Regions from separate parts of the Enterococcus sp. AMC1157 genome, predicted to be linked through region 2. Evidence: predicted binding sites of a transcription regulator. Region 2 holds the regulator's gene; each other region holds the start of a gene.
The links. The regulator LexA, encoded in region 2, represses DNA repair genes until DNA is damaged. The targets are predictions, from matches to a motif close to CNAACANNTGTTNG.
Positions count from the first base shown of each region.

Region 1 (4,223 bases), 500 kb from region 2:
GAAAAGAACTTATTAACTGTTTTAGAGTTATGTAATGAAATGTTAGAAAGAGGCTTTGAATTTGGAATGATTGATTTATATAAATCAGATGCAGAAAATTTTGTGATTGAAGGGAATAAATTAATTGCACCATTTAGAGCAGTTCCAAGTTTAGGTCTAAACGTTGCTAAACAGATTGTGGAAGCTCGTAAGGACGGTCCGTTTCTTTCGAAAGAGGATTTAGCGAACCGAGGAAAAGTATCTAAAACGTTAATTGAATACATGACAGACAATGGAGTTTTGAAGGATTTACCTGATGAAAATCAACTTTCCTTGTTTGATATGTTTTAAAACAAAAACCGCAAGAAAGCTATTTAAAGTTTTCTTGCGGTTTTTTTATTGCTATATAGTCAAAATAACTGGCGATTAAAACTTCCAGAACAAAACTCCGAAAACTCATTGGTCGTGCAAGAGCGCCAAGAGCCTCTTTTCAGAGTCTCCTCGGCTGCTGACGTTCAAACTCTGACTAAGTGCTAATCGCACTAAGTCAGAGTAACTCATTCAGCTCTTTAGAACACGACCACTAACTTTCTCCGTTTTGTTCTTCCAGTTTCTAACAGTAAGTGTTATTTTTAACTAATGTATTTATCATTTAATTAGCATAAAAGCAATCCACGTCAAAAACTGGAAGTCTGACTAGGAAGAAAAGCTTCATCGCAGGCTAAAGATGAGAATGAATTATGCAGAGTAGGAATAAGCAGTTTTCTACTTCCTACCCTGCATTTGAATGGCCGAAAGCTTTGAGACTTCCTAGAGGCTCAGAGCAGTCTCCTTCATTTTTTTGTTTGACTATAATCATCAACTTTTATCTATAAATTAAATGCGTGTCAGTTTTGCAACAACTTCGCAACGGGCGGTTTGTGGAAACATATCTACGGATTGTAAATAGTCTACTTTAAAGACTTTAGAAAGTCTTTTTAAATCTTTTGCTAAAGTTGATACATTACATGAAACATAAACGAGTTTTTTTGGCGTATGTTTTAATAAAGCTTCAAGTAGTTTATCATCGAGACCTGTTCGTGGCGGATCAACAACAATACTGTCTGGTTTAAATCCTTGATTTAACCATTGAGGAAGTAATTCTTCGGCAGTTCCCGTTTCGTAGTGGGTATTGGCATATCCCATACGATCAGCATTGCGTTTGGCATCATCAATCGCTTGAGGAATAATATCCATCCCACGAACTTCTTTGGCTTGATCAGCAACACTTAACCCAATTGTTCCTACTCCGCAGTAGGCATCTACTACTGTTTCATTTTTGGTGATGTCTAGTGCTTTAATTGCTTCTTTGTATAAAACACTTGTCTGTTTGGGATTTAATTGGAAAAATGCTCGAGCTGATAGATCAAAAATTAAACCATTCAAATGCTCTTCAATCGCTTCTTTACCCCATAGATGAATGGTATCATCTCCCATAATTAAAGAAGTTTTTTTACTTTGAACGTTTTGCATAATCGACACTACTTGTGGTAAGCGTTGGTTAATTTCACGAATCAAGGCATTTTTTTGTGGTAATTTTGGAGAATTAGTAATAAAAACTAACTGTACTTCTCCAGTTTCAATTCCAATTCGAACCATCAAAGTTCTTAAAATACCTGAATTTTTACGTTCATCATAAATTGGAAGTTGATACTTGTTGACTAACTGCATGACGGTATTAATTACTTTTTGGGTCGTTTCTTCTTGAACCAAACAATCATCAATCGCCACTAAACGATGGGAGTTTGGTTCATACAAACCAGCTTCAGCTCTTTTTTGTTGCTCATTGTATCGAATCTGAAATTGAGCTTTATTACGATAATACCAAGGATTGTCCATTCCTAGAGTGTCACGAAGCTCATAGTTTTGATAGTTTTTTGGTTTAAATTTAGCGAGTGCTTGAGCCAGTAAATCTTTTTTGAAATCTAGTTGTTTTTTGTAAGCTAGATGTTGTAGTTGACAACCACCACAGCGATCATAAAATTTACAAGGTGGTTGTATGCGATCTTTGCTAGTTTTCAAGATTTTTGTTAAAGCAGCCTCTGCAAAGGTTGGTGTTGCTTTAGTGACTTTTACCTGAACTTCTTCTCCAGGTAACGCTCTGGGAACAAAAACTATCAGACGTTTGTAGTAGCCGATTCCTTCGCCATTAATTCCTAGTCGTTTAATTTTTAGTTGTAATTGTTGTCCATTGGTTAATTGAATTGCCATAATAACTCCTAATCATTTTCATAGATTTAATCTTATATATTTTAACATAGTTCAACCCTTTTGAAGATAGAATATGTTACAATAGAATGTATGTTCGTAAACGATAGTGATTAATTAAAATAAAATCTCAATTTATTAGTAAAAGGAGCGAGCTAAAGATGAAGGTAACAAAAGTACTTAAAGACAAAGGTGATTTTTATCAAATTTATTTTGACAATAAACAAAAAATTCGTGTGTCTGAAGATTTATTGGTTCGTTTTCGTCTTTTAAAAGATAGTGAGATTGATGAAGAAACCTTCCAAGAATTAAAAAAAAGTGCCGGATATGATGTTGGGCTCCAACTATCAATGAATTATATTAGTTATCAATTACGAACAGAACAAGAAGTCAGAACTTATTTAAAAGACCGTGAAATTACTAACCAAGATATTCATAAAATAATTATTCGCTTAAAAGAACTTCAATTAGTAGATGATCTAAACTATGGAAAAAGTTATATTCGTACTCAATTAAGATTAAGCGATAAAGGGCCGACAGCTTTGAAGCAACAGCTTTTTAAAAAAGGACTTAAAGCAGATATAATTGAAGAAGTTTTATATTTGTATACTGAGGAAGATCAATTTAATATCGCCTATAAAACTGCAACAAAGAGTTTAAAGACGATTCACGGAAAAAGTCACAAAGAAACTTTACAAAAATTACGCATGAAGCTGATGCAAAAGGGCTTTTCTGGTGATATTATTTCATCTGTTATGAGTGAGATACCTGATGAAATAGACGAAGATGCCGAATGGGAAGCCTTGCAGAAAGCTGGAAATATGCTTTTAAGAAAATTTGCATCAGATAAATATAAAATAAAACAAAAATTGTATCAAAAAGGTTTTGAATTAGATTTAATTCAACGATTTATTGACGAGGAAGTAGTAGATGAAAACTGAAAATTGGCATAAATGGTCACAAACCGAAATAGATGAATTTCAAGAAATATTTTTAAATTGGTATCATCAGGAAAAACGGAATCTCCCTTGGCGAGCAAATACGAATCCTTATAATATTTGGATTTCCGAAATTATGTTGCAACAAACAAGAGTAGATACTGTTATTGGTTATTATTATCGTTTTATGGAAACTTTTCCAACCATCAAGGATTTGGCAGAAGCAGATGAACAAAAACTTTTAAAAGTTTGGGAGGGATTAGGTTACTATTCTCGGGCAAGAAACTTAAAAGTTGCTGCCAAACAAATTATGGAAGAGTTTGATGGGAATTTTCCTAGTACTCCAGAGGAAATTAATACATTAAAGGGGATTGGTCCTTATACAACGGGAGCGATAAGTAGTATTTCTTTTGGTTTACCTGAACCGGCAATTGATGGCAATATTATGCGAGTTGTTAGTCGCTTGTTTGAAATTGAAGATGATATTGCTAAAGCCAGTAGTCGTAAAACTTTTGATGCTGCAACCAGACAAATTCTTTCTCACGAACAACCAGGTGAGATGAATCAAGCCTTTATGGATTTAGGCTCAAGTATATGTACACCCACATCTCCTAACTGTGGAGAGTGTCCTATTCAAAAATTCTGTCTGGCGTATAAAGATAATCGTCAAACTGATTTTCCAATCAAAACTAAAAAAATCAAACCCAAAGATGTTTATTATGTGGCCGGAGCTATTGAAAATAATCAAGAGGAATTTTTGTTGATTCAACGTCCAGAAACAGGTTTATTGGCAAATATGTGGCATTTTCCTCTACAAGAAGTTAGCAAAGAAGAGTACGTAGAACTTTATCAAAGCTGGAAAAAAGAAGAGAGCAATCAGCTAGAATTAGAACTAGTGGCGGAAGACTTAACGCCACAAATATTTGAAGAATTACCGGTGATTTGGCAGAAACGACACTTTGAAGAAATTACTCATGTCTTTAGTCATTTGCGATGGCATGTGTTGCTTTTTTACGGTCGAGCAGGCAAATCTTTTCAACTAGAACGAAGTCAGTGGGC
Region 1 is NZ_CM177099.1:802,721-806,943, reverse strand. It holds gene AC4BBX_RS03880 (PolC-type DNA polymerase III) at 1-330, shown strand, start outside; gene rlmD (23S rRNA (uracil(1939)-C(5))-methyltransferase RlmD) at 856-2,229, opposite strand; gene recX (recombination regulator RecX) at 2,388-3,167, shown strand; gene mutY (A/G-specific adenine glycosylase) at 3,157-4,223, shown strand, end outside.
Region 1: a site for LexA is predicted at 2,313-2,326, ahead of recX (recombination regulator RecX). Genes of this name have one in related genera too.

Region 2 (4,223 bases):
CGATGACTGTTTTTATCTCAATCAATGTTGGTTTTGTTGTTTCTGCTTTTGCTTCATCAATTGCTTTTGAAATTGCTGTTAAATCTGTACCTTTTTCTACTAAAATATGTTGCCAACCATAAGCTTCAAAACGTTTACCAACATTTTCAGTAAAGGCTTTTGAAGTTGGTCCGTCTAAAGAAATGTCATTTGAATCATATAAAACGATTAGTTTATCCAATTTCATATGTCCAGCCATAGAAGCAGCTTCTTGAGATACACCTTCCATTAAATCACCATCACCACATAATGAATAAGTGTAGTGATCTACAACATTAAAATTATCGCGGTTATAAGTTGCAGCTAAATGTGCTTCTGACATTGCCATACCAACAGCCATTGCAATTCCTTGTCCAAGTGGACCAGTAGTTGCCTCTACACCATCAGTATGTCCAACTTCTGGATGTCCAGGTGTGCGGCTATCCCATTGACGGAAATTTTTTAAATCGTCTGTCGTAACATCATAACCTGCACAATGCAACAAGCTATATAGTAACGCTGATCCGTGTCCTGCTGACAATACAAAGCGATCTCGATCCACCCAATTTCGAGAAGTTTTTGGGTTTACTTTCAAATGTTTTGTCCATAATGCATAAGCCATTGGAGCAGCTCCCATTGGCAATCCTGGATGTCCAGAATTTGCTTTTTGAACAGCATCAATACTCAAAGTACGTAGCGTATCAACACCTAGCTGGTCAATTTTATCAAACAATATTAACGCCTCCTATTTAGGTTTTTTTTACCTATATTACTGTTCTATTATAAAAGATACCCTACCATTTAGCAATAGTTTTCCAACAAGCAGATCTATTTTCTATTGTGTAGGCCTTTTTTCTTTTGAAGTTCCTTTAATTTTTCAGGTGTTACATCTTTACCTTCCAGATCAACGATTTTCATTCCCTCGATATGATGTTTCATTCCACCTCTGAAGGCTTGAAGATATTCTTGTCTTAACTCATGTTGCTCTTTTTGTTCGTGCTCCATTAAACCTTCTGCTTTTTTCTTTTTCGCTAATTCATTAATTCGTTCGATTTTTTCTTTTGATAACATGGCTCTACCCCTTTCTCTACTATATTATACAAAAGAGTAAGAAAATACAATCAAAACAAAAAAGCGAACATCTGTTTGAATTTTAATTATAGTTATGTTACACTAAATTTAGTCAAATAAAGAATTTTATTTCATTTAAAAATTTATTATAAATAAGAAAGCAGGTGCTTATTTTGGCAAAACGTACAGAAAATAGACAGCTGGAAGTACTTAAATTTATTCATGAGCGTGTCAATGCCAAAGGTTACCCACCCACTGTTAGAGAAATTGGAGAAGCTGTTCAACTTTCTTCAACGTCAACGGTTCATGGTCACTTATCCCGTTTAGAAAAAAAGGGACTTATCCAAAGAGACCCTACTAAACCACGAGCAATTGAATTAACTGCTAGCGGATTGGAAGCTATCGGTGCGCAACAACAAAATATTCCATTACTAGGAATCGTTACTGCCGGAGAGCCTATCTTAGCGATCGAAGAAGCTTCAGATTTCTTTCCGATCCCACCCAATTTAATGAATGATAGTGGACAATTATTTATGTTGACTATTCGAGGAGAGAGCATGATTAATGCTGGTATTTTAGATGGGGATCAAGTAATTATTCGTAAACAAGATATTGCACGTAATGGAGACATTGTTATTGCCATGACTGATGAAGATGAAGCCACTTGTAAAAGGTTTTATAAAGAAACAACTCATATACGCTTACAACCAGAAAATGATTATATGGAACCTATCATTTTACCCAACGTTAAAATATTAGGTCTGGTCGTAGGTTTATATCGACATTTTTAAAAAACATAAAGCACACGGAATCAATAATATCAGATTCCATGTGCTTTTTTGTTATTTTAAGGTTATTTAAAAACAAAAAAAGACTCAATCCTCAGATCAAGTCTTTTATATTTGCGTGGCGACGTCCTACTCTCACAGGGGGAAACCCCCAACTACAATCGGCGCTAAGAAGCTTAACTTCTGTGTTCGGCATGGGAACAGGTGTATCCTTCTCGCTATCGCCACCACACTATTTGATTTTTAAGTGATTGCTCACTCAAAACTGGATGATAAAACGATAATCAAAACGTTCTTCGAACGGCAATTTTACTTTTTTTCTTTGGTTAAGTCCTCGAACGATTAGTATCAGTCCGCTCCGTACATCACTGCACTTCCACTTCTGACCTATCTACCTGATCATCTTTCAGGGTTCTTACTTTCTTAAAGAAATGGGAAATCTCATCTTGAGGTGGGCTTCACACTTAGATGCTTTCAGCGTTTATCCCTTCCCTACATAGCTACCCAGCGATGCCTCTGGCGAGACAACTGGTACACCAGCGGTAAGTCCATCCCGGTCCTCTCGTACTAAGGACAGCTCCTCTCAAATTTCCAACGCCCGCGACGGATAGGGACCGAACTGTCTCACGACGTTCTGAACCCAGCTCGCGTGCCGCTTTAATGGGCGAACAGCCCAACCCTTGGGACCGACTACAGCCCCAGGATGCGACGAGCCGACATCGAGGTGCCAAACCTCCCCGTCGATGTGGACTCTTGGGGGAGATAAGCCTGTTATCCCCAGGGTAGCTTTTATCCGTTGAGCGATGGCCCTTCCATGCGGAACCACCGGATCACTAAGCCCGACTTTCGTCCCTGCTCGAGTTGTAGCTCTCGCAGTCAAGCTCCCTTCTGCCTTTACACTCTTCGAATGATTTCCAACCATTCTGAGGGAACCTTTGGGCGCCTCCGTTACCTTTTAGGAGGCGACCGCCCCAGTCAAACTGCCCATCTGACACTGTCTCCCACCACGATTAGTGGTGCGGGTTAGAGTGGCCATAACGCAAGGGTAGTATCCCACCATTGCCTCCTTCGAGACTTGCGTCCCGAATTCTTCGGCTCCTACCTATCCTGTACATGCGGTACAGACACTCAATATCAAACTACAGTAAAGCTCCATGGGGTCTTTCCGTCCTGTCGCGGGTAACCTGCATCTTCACAGGTACTAAAATTTCACCGAGTCTCTCGTTGAGACAGTGCCCAAATCGTTACGCCTTTCGTGCGGGTCGGAACTTACCCGACAAGGAATTTCGCTACCTTAGGACCGTTATAGTTACGGCCGCCGTTTACTGGGGCTTCAATTCGTACCTTCGCTTACGCTAAGCACTCCTCTTAACCTTCCAGCACCGGGCAGGCGTCAGCCCCTATACTTCATCTTTCGATTTTGCAGAGACCTGTGTTTTTGATAAACAGTCGCTTGGGCCTATTCACTGCGGCTGCTCTTAGAGCAGCACCCCTTCTCCCGAAGTTACGGGGTCATTTTGCCGAGTTCCTTAACGAGAGTTCTCTCGCTCACCTTAGGATACTCTCCTCGACTACCTGTGTCGGTTTGCGGTACGGGCCGTTTCTTTCTTGCTAGAAGCTTTTCTTGGCAGTGTGACATCAGGAACTTCGGTACTATTATTTCCCTCCCCATCACAACTCATCCTTCACAAATGAAAGCATTTGACTCTCACTTAGACTCGTTGCTTGGACAGACATTTCCAATCGTCTGCTTTCCTTAGCCTCCTGCGTCCCTCCATTGCTCAAACAAAAGAGACGGGTACAGGAATATCAACCTGTTGTCCATCGCCTACGCCTTTCGGCCTCGGCTTAGGTCCCGACTAACCCTGGGCGGACGAGCCTTCCCCAGGAAACCTTAGTCATACGGTGGACAGGATTCTCACCTGTCTTTCGCTACTCATACCGGCATTCTCACTTCTAAGCGCTCCAGTAGTCCTCACGATCTACCTTCAACGCCCTTAGAACGCTCTCCTACCAATGCACCTTAAGGTGCACTCCACAGCTTCGGTAAACTATTTAGCCCCGGTACATTTTCGGCGCAGGGTCACTCGACTAGTGAGCTATTACGCACTCTTTAAATGGTGGCTGCTTCTAAGCCAACATCCTAGTTGTCTGTGCAACCCCACATCCTTTTCCACTTAATAGTTATTTTGGGACCTTAGCTGGTGGTCTGGGCTGTTTCCCTTTCGACTACGGATCTTATCACTCGCAGTCTGACTGCCGAATATAAATGTATGGCATTCGGAGTTTATCTGAATTCGGTAACCCGAGATGGGCCCCTAGTCCAAACAGTGCTCTACCTCCATC
Region 2 is NZ_CM177099.1:302,295-306,517, reverse strand. It holds gene tkt (transketolase) at 1-751, opposite strand, end outside; gene AC4BBX_RS01510 (DUF896 family protein) at 847-1,089, opposite strand; gene lexA (transcriptional repressor LexA) at 1,263-1,880, shown strand; rRNA gene rrf (5S ribosomal RNA) at 1,994-2,109, opposite strand; rRNA gene AC4BBX_RS01495 (23S ribosomal RNA) at 2,200-4,223, opposite strand, start outside.

Region 3 (4,223 bases), 810 kb from region 2:
ACGAAGCTATAAAGATCAAGTGTTTGGAACTTTGTACTTGGTTCCCACACCAATTGGAAATTTGGAAGATATGACTTTTCGGAGTGTAAAAACATTGCAAGAAGCGGACATTATTGCCAGTGAAGACACTAGAAATACCCAAAAATTGCTCAATCATTTTGAGATTTCCGTTCCTCAGCGTAGTTTACACGAGCACAATTACAAAGAACGAATTCCGCAGCTGATTAACTTGTTAAAAGAGGGAAAAAATATTGCTCAAGTAAGTGATGCAGGAATGCCATCGATTAGTGATCCAGGGCATGAGTTAGTAGTTGCTTGTATTGAAGAAGAAATTTCTGTTGTTGCACTTCCGGGTCCGACCGCAGGATTAACGGCACTAATTGCTTCTGGTTTGGTCCCGCAACCCAATTATTTTTATGGATTTTTACAGCGAAAAAAGAAAAATCAAATGGAAGAATTAACGGATTTGGCCTACCAAAAAGCGACGATGATTTTTTATGAATCACCCTATCGATTAAAAGCAACAATTGAAAATATGATGGAAGTTTTTGGCGATAAACGACAAGCCGTTATTTGTCGAGAGCTGACAAAAATTCATGAAGAATATCTTAGAGGAACGTTGGCAGAACTTCGCGATTATTTAGAAGAAACAGTTGTTAAAGGGGAGTGTTGTTTAATGGTAGAGGGGACAAGTGAAGAAGCTCCTATAGAAGAAGAACTAGGAACTTTGTTGGAACAAGTTGAATCGCTAATTGCTAGTGGCGAAAAACCTAATACTGCTATTAAAGAAGTAGCCAAAAGAAATGGCTTAAAAAAACAAGTTGTCTACAACGAATTTCATGGAATTCAGTAATTGGTTTAGCAATGATTGCCCTTGTAGGATATGGATATGTTTCAAAAAAACGTAGCCGTTAATTCCTAAAATCAAAAAACAAGCTGTCGTTAAAAAGATGACAGCTTGTTTTTGTAAGTGGTAAACTAAAAATATTTAGACCGCTTCTCTCGATTGTTATCATTCAATCGAGGGAAGTTTTTTTCATAGAGAATGTTAACCAAACTTGACCAATAGAGGATGAGCCAAAGAATTTATATAAAAAAATATGAAATAGATTAATTAAAATTTCTAAAATAAACATGAGTTTTTTCAATGGATTTGGATTTTTTTGCGTAATTATTATTGAGGAGAAAAAATATAAGATTTACTGTCATTCAAGTGCAGATGTTGTGAGGCTTTGGTACTACCGCCACCACCAGATCGCGAATTCTAGAAATCGTTGGTCGAGGAGGGAGTGCCAATGAAAAACAATGGTAACGGGAAAGGTTACATTCTTAAATATAATGTTGCAAAATATTATAGTGATTCTGACACTAGTTAATCTAATGCTAGGGATTGCGAGCAAAATAAAAGACTTAAAGGAATAATCCTTTAAGTCTACCCCATACCATTGCCGAAGCAATATGAGCAAGAAGTGATACCAACACTGTCTTGCCTGCACTTGTATTATAGCAAGTTTATCAAATAAGTTCAAGATGAGGGTGTGTCTATAAACAGTGTAAATTTATTTTTCTGTTACTATTCACGGCAGATCTGACGCTCCACTACGAGAGATTCATGCTTAGGTCAGCCCGGAACCGCTCCAAGCCATTAGTCTTGGAGCTTTCAAGTTTCACACGCCCAGTAACCAATCAATTGGCAACTGTGCGTAGTTCACATTGAATTCTTGACGTGGCGACAACGCAAGCCTCTCTCAACGTTTACGCTGAATCTTGATTGACAGTAATCTATTACACTCATTGCTATCATTATTTTTACTGTATGTCAGCACTTGATTAGTTAACCTACAGAAATGTTAAAAGCTATCTAGCGTAACGGAACAACGAAAGCTGCGCAGTCACCGTGAAAAGGGAGCCAATGTGAACTATTGTAACTTAGCGCTTAAGCGATTAGTTACAGTTTGAAGCTTGGCAGACTGGAGACTACGGGCTCCAGTTGGTCCCACGGTCGACAAAAGTAGAATTCGTTGTGGAGTATAGCGAATGGATTAGAAAGATAACTGTGAATGGTAACATTTTTATACCATTCATTTCCTAAACTTGAAAGAGAACGTTTGTTTGTATTATAATGAATGAGAAGCGTCTCTAAATTATAGGAAATCAGGTGCAGACAAGATGACGGGCTTACAATTCCCTTTAAAAAATGATACTTCCAGAAAAATTATTCATATTGATATGGATGCCTTTTTTGCTTCGGTGGAAGAACGAGATAATCCGGAATTAGCCAAACATCCATTGGTCATTGCACGCCACCCTAGCGATACTGGTGGACGAGGAGTGGTGACAACAGCGAATTATTTGGCTCGTCAATATGGGATTCATTCCGCAATGAGCGCACAAAAAGCATATGAATTATGTCCAAAAGCAATATTTGTTCCTGGAAACCATCAAAAATACCGTGAAGTTTCCACTCAAGTTCGAGAGATTTTTGCTCGTTATACGGATACTATGGAAGTGGTTTCGATTGATGAGGCGTATTTAGATGTGACTGAAAATAAAATTGATAGTAAGTCTGCGATGAAAATTGCTAAATTAATCCAGTATGATGTGTGGCATGAATTAAATCTGACTTGTTCAGCAGGTGTGAGTTACAATAAGTTTTTAGCAAAATTAGCCTCTGATTTTGAAAAACCTAGAGGCTTAACCGTTGTTACACCAGAGACAGCTGTAGATTTTTTGAAAAAACTGCCAATCGAAAAATTTCATGGAGTAGGGAAAAAAACCGTTCCTCGTATGCATGAGTTAGGAATTTTTACTGGAGAAGATTTGTACAATAAATCAGAAGAAGATTTGATGACACATTTTGGAAAGATGGGGTATTCTTTGTATCGCAAGGTTCGAGGAATTCACAATTCTCCTGTCAGTATGGTAAGAGAACGAAAATCAGTTGGAAAAGAACATACTTATGGACAACCATTACACACAGATGATGCCTGCCTAACACAACTTAGAAAACTATCTGAAGAAGTAGAAAATAGTTTAAAACGAACACAAAAACATGGCAAAACAGTGGTTTTAAAAGTTCGTTACACGGACTATTCAACAATTACAAAACGTACCACTTTAAGAGAGTATGTGCATAAAAAAGAAGATATCTTTTCTCAAGCAAGTTTAATTTGGGAAGATATCATGGGTGTGGAAAAAGGGATTCGATTGTTGGGTGTGACGGTGACTAATCTGGACCCACTGACTTATGAGAACATTGTGTTGCCTTTATGGGAAAAAGGAGATCCTTACCCAGAAGAGTAAAACGACTGAATCAATGATTTTTTTTATGTATTCTTTTGTTCATAAAACTGCGTTATTGATTAAAAAAGTGGAACTGCAACATAGTTTAACAAGTATCCAAACAATAGAAGGTTGCTCTCGTGGTCCAAGGATTATCGTCGCAATTTCGTTCGAATATTTTTGTTTTTACTTATATCACAGTTCCTAAATATTATTAAATGTTAGTCACTAAATCAACGCTTGCTTATCTATTTGCTCAAATTGCTCATCAGCATCAATACATTTTTCCCATAAAATAACTTTTTTGGCTTTTAATGATTGTTGCACATCGATAATTCGTTGATTGCTGCTGCCACGAAATTGAAGATTTAGGTCTCGTTTTGCTAATACAAAGCGACCATCGACTAAAATATCAATCATGGAGAGTAGTTCAAGTTTGTCTTCGGTTTCTTGTAACAATTCTTCAAAAGTATAACCAGACCAGCTCCAAATATCTTTGCTAGCTCCAAAAGTTTTCCTTACACGATGAACTAATTGCAAGCAAACTTCTGTATTAAGAAAGGGTTCTCCTCCTAACAGGGTAAGTCCTTGAACGTAATCATGGGATAAATCTTCAATAATTTGATTTTCTAATTCGTTGGTATAAGGTGTACCATAACGAAAATTTTGAATAGCTTTATTAAAACAACCTTCGCAAGCGAATAAACAACCACTGACGTAAATGCTATTACGTACTCCTTCACCATCTACAAACATAAAGGGTTTATAGTCAGCAATTCTTTTTTGACTGTACTCTTCACTACGCCATTCTTTTGGGCTCGGATTCCTCACAGGAGTCATCTCCTAACGATTATTTCATATGTTTAACACGGGCAGAAATTTCTTTGTGACGGCCATGGACCATGGGACGTGCTTGAGGATTTCCTAGATAACCACATGTT
Region 3 is NZ_CM177099.1:1,111,477-1,115,699, reverse strand. It holds gene rsmI (16S rRNA (cytidine(1402)-2'-O)-methyltransferase) at 1-853, shown strand, start outside; gene dinB (DNA polymerase IV) at 2,170-3,303, shown strand; gene nrdG (anaerobic ribonucleoside-triphosphate reductase activating protein) at 3,511-4,113, opposite strand; gene nrdD (anaerobic ribonucleoside-triphosphate reductase) at 4,133-4,223, opposite strand, start outside.
Region 3: a site for LexA is predicted at 2,102-2,115, ahead of dinB (DNA polymerase IV). Genes of this name have one in related genera too.

Region 4 (4,223 bases), 360 kb from region 2:
AATTTCAGCAATATAAGCACTTGCGTTTAGAGTTAAAGTAATCACCCCTGCAGCGAAATCGGGAATGGTTATTCCGATTGCATCAGATAGTCCGAAGAAGATAAAGAAGGCAAGTACCATCATTGGAATTCCTCGAATAATATCTACATATAGGGAAGCGAAAACTCGTAGGCCTTTGATAGGAGCTACACTAAACAGTCCGAAAATAACCCCAACAATTAGCGCAAGAGCAAAGGATACTAAAGCCAATACAATAGTTTTGCCTAAACCAGTTAGCAAGATTTTGTAGTTATTGCTAATTAAACCAGATAGAGTTGATTCGTCAACTCGACTCTCAGTTTTACCATCTTGAATATAGGTATCTAAAATTTCATCATATTCTCCGGTACGTTTCATTTCAGCTAAAGCTTCATTAAACATTTCAATTAACTCAGGATTTTGTCCTTTTTTAACGGCAAATCCATATAATCCACCAGTTTCACGTTCGATTGGTGTTTCTAATTCTTGTCCTTGAAGAATTGCATATCCAAGTACAGGATAGTCATCCATAATTGCATCTACCGCACCAACACGTACAGCATCATAAAGTTGATCAGCAGCATCATAATATTTAATATTTAGACCATATTCTTCTTTGTGTTGTTCTAAAAAGTCAGCACTTTCTGTTCCAACTTTAGCACCAACCGCTTTGTTTTCTAAATCTTCATATGAAGTAATCTCAGTGTTACCTGCTTTAACCGCAAGTTGAATCCCACTTTCAAAGTAAGGTGTTGAGAAGTCAAAGGTTTCTTTTCGTTGGTCTGTAATAGTCATTCCAGCAATCATACCATCTGCTTGATTGCCTTCAACTGCTTGAACAGCTCCAGAGAAACCAATATGATTTAAACGGACATTGAAGCCTTGCATTTCAGCTGCACGCATCATTAAATCAACATCAATACCGACATAAACGTTGTCTTCATTTTGAAATTCGAAAGGAGCAAAAGCAGAATCACTAGCAATGATATATAAATCTTTGACTGGCTCGACTTTTTTCATTTCTCCGGCTTCAGACTCGTCAGCTCCTGAGGTAATATAACGAGCAACGATTTCTTCGTATTCACCAGAATCTTTTAATTTTTGTAAACCAACATTAAACATTTCAAGTAGTTCTTGGTTTTCACCTTTTTTAACAGCAAATCCATAAGAGTTTCCTGCTTGAGGTTCACCTACAAGTTTTAATTCTTCACCTTGATTAATTGCGTAACCAAGAACGGGATAATCATCAAAAATAGCATCTAATGTTCCATTTTTAATAGAACCATATAAACCAGTAGCATCATCATAATTCTTAATACTATAATCATATTCCTTTTTATTTGCTTCTAAGAAAGTAGCACTTTCCGTTCCGACTTTCGCACCAACAGTTTTTCCAGCTAAGTCTTCTAAGGATTGAATTTCCTCATCAGAAGCTCTTACGGCCATTTGGATTCCGCTATCGAAATAAGGTTCGGAGAAATCAAAGCTAAGTTTTCTTTCTTCCGTAATACTCATTCCCGCAATCATACCATCTAATTGATTTGATTGTACACCTTGAATTGATGAATCAAAACCAAGAGGACGCAAATCAACAGCAAATCCCTGGTCATCGGCAATCGCATGTAACAAGTCGATATCGATTCCCACATATTCATTGTTTTCATTTAGAAACTCAAATGGGGCGAAGGTTGTATCTGTCCCAATTCGATAAGTTGTCTCTTCTGCAGCTACTGTTTTTCCTGTAAAGAAAAACAAAGCCATCAATAATGAAAAAAATGAAATGAACGCTTTTTTTCTTTTCATGTAATAATTCCTCCTAAGTCTCAGACATTACAAAATTATATATCAAAGTTTCAGGTATAAGCAAGGATTTGGTTGAAATTTACTGAATAAACTATAATATTGAAACAGTCTATGTTACAAAATGTGACAATGTTCGCCTTTTTAGAAAGATTTTTTGCGTCCAGATAGAATAAATAGCGAAAGTATGTTCGGTGTGTTAAAATAAATAAGCAGAATAAATAAAGTTTAAATTTGAAACAAAGAAAGAGGGGACTATTCGATGATTGAACGTGATACTTCTCATCAGTTTGAATTAGTTTCAAAGTATCAACCTGCTGGAGATCAACCAGCAGCCATTCAAGAACTGACTGAAGGTGTGTTAGAAAACAAAAAAGCGCAAATTCTTTTAGGAGCAACAGGAACCGGGAAAACCTATACGATTTCTAATGTCATCCAAAATACAAATAAAGCGACTTTAATTATTGCCCATAACAAGACATTGGCGGGACAATTATATGGAGAGTTTAAAGAATTCTTTCCTAATAATTCAGTTGAATATTTTGTTAGTTATTACGATTATTATCAACCTGAAGCTTATGTTCCATCTAGTGATACCTATATAGAAAAAGATTCAAGTATCAATGATGAGATTGATAAATTGCGACATTCAGCGACCAGTGCATTACTTGAACGTAACGATGTGATTGTTGTGGCTTCTGTTTCTTGTATCTTTGGTTTGGGTTCACCCATGGAGTATCAAAAAAGTATGGTTTCTTTGCGACCAGAGATGGAAATTAGTCGTGATGAGTTATTACGTCGTTTAATTGATATTCAATTTGAGCGAAACGATATTGATTTTCAGCGGGGGCGTTTCCGAGTAAGAGGAGATGTTGTAGAGATTTTCCCAGCATCCAGAGATGAGCGTGCCCTTCGTATTGAGTTTTTTGGAGATGAAATCGAGCGTATTCGAGAAGTTGATGCATTAACTGGAGAAATTTTGATGGACACAGAATATGTTTCGATTTTTCCAGCCACTCACTTTATGACAGATGGGGATCATTTAGAACATGCGATCAATTCTATCCAAGAAGAATTAGATATGCGCTTATCAGTACTGAGAACAAATAACCAGTTATTAGAAGCTCAGCGTTTAGAACAGAGAACAAATTACGATATCGAAATGCTTAGAGAGATGGGCTACACTTCAGGAATTGAAAATTATTCACGACATATGGATGGACGTAAAGAAGGGGAACCACCTTATACTTTACTTGATTTTTTCCCAGAAGATTACTTAATTGTTATCGATGAATCCCATGTAACGATGCCTCAAGTCAGAGGAATGTATAATGGAGACCGTGCGAGAAAACAAATGTTAGTGGACTATGGTTTTCGCCTACCCTCAGCTTTAGATAATCGTCCATTACGATTAGAAGAGTTCGAAAAACATGTAAATCAAATTATTTATGTTTCCGCAACACCAGGACCTTATGAATATGAACAAACAGATATTGTTGTACAACAAATTATTCGACCGACTGGTTTATTGGATCCGTTAATTGAAGTTCGTCCAATTATGGGACAAATTGATGATTTGGTAGGAGAAATCAATGAACGAGTAGACAAAAATGAACGAGTTTTTGTTACAACGCTGACTAAAAAAATGTCTGAAGATTTAACAGATTACTTTAAGGAACTTGGTATTAAGGTGAAGTATCTTCACAGTGATATCAAAACTTTAGAGAGAACAGAAATTATTCGTGACTTACGTTTAGGAGAATTTGATGTCCTTGTTGGGATTAATTTACTTAGAGAAGGTTTGGATGTTCCAGAAGTTTCATTGGTAGCCATTTTGGATGCTGACAAAGAAGGTTTCTTGCGAAGTGAACGATCCTTAGTCCAAACAATTGGACGAGCGGCTCGTAATTCTGAAGGGAAAGTTATCATGTATGCAGATAAGATGACTGACTCTATGCAAAAAGCAATTGATGAAACCTCTCGTCGTCGAAGCATTCAAGAAGAATACAATCAAAAACACGGTATTGTACCAAAAACAATTATCAAAGAAATTCGCGACTTGATCTCAATTTCTAAAGTAGCTGAAGAGGTCGGAGATTATAAAGTAGATTCTTATGAAGATTTATCAAAAGAAGAAAAAGAACTTCTTTTAATTAAGTTAGAACAAGAAATGAGAGAGGCTGCTAAAGCGTTAGATTTTGAAAAAGCAGCGACTTTGCGAGATACTATATTAGAATTAAAAGCTTAACTAGAATAGGAGGAGAACCATGGTAAACGATAAAATTGTGATCCACGGTGCTCGTGCACATAATTTAAAAAATATTGATGTTACCATCCCTCGAGATCAGTTAGTAGTAGTTACTGGTTTATCGGGATCAGGTAAAAGTTCTTTAGCATTCGATACT
Region 4 is NZ_CM177099.1:662,950-667,172, reverse strand. It holds gene AC4BBX_RS03250 (amino acid ABC transporter substrate-binding protein/permease) at 1-1,821, opposite strand, end outside; gene uvrB (excinuclease ABC subunit UvrB) at 2,081-4,066, shown strand; gene uvrA (excinuclease ABC subunit UvrA) at 4,086-4,223, shown strand, end outside.
Region 4: a site for LexA is predicted at 1,999-2,012, ahead of uvrB (excinuclease ABC subunit UvrB). Genes of this name have one in related genera too.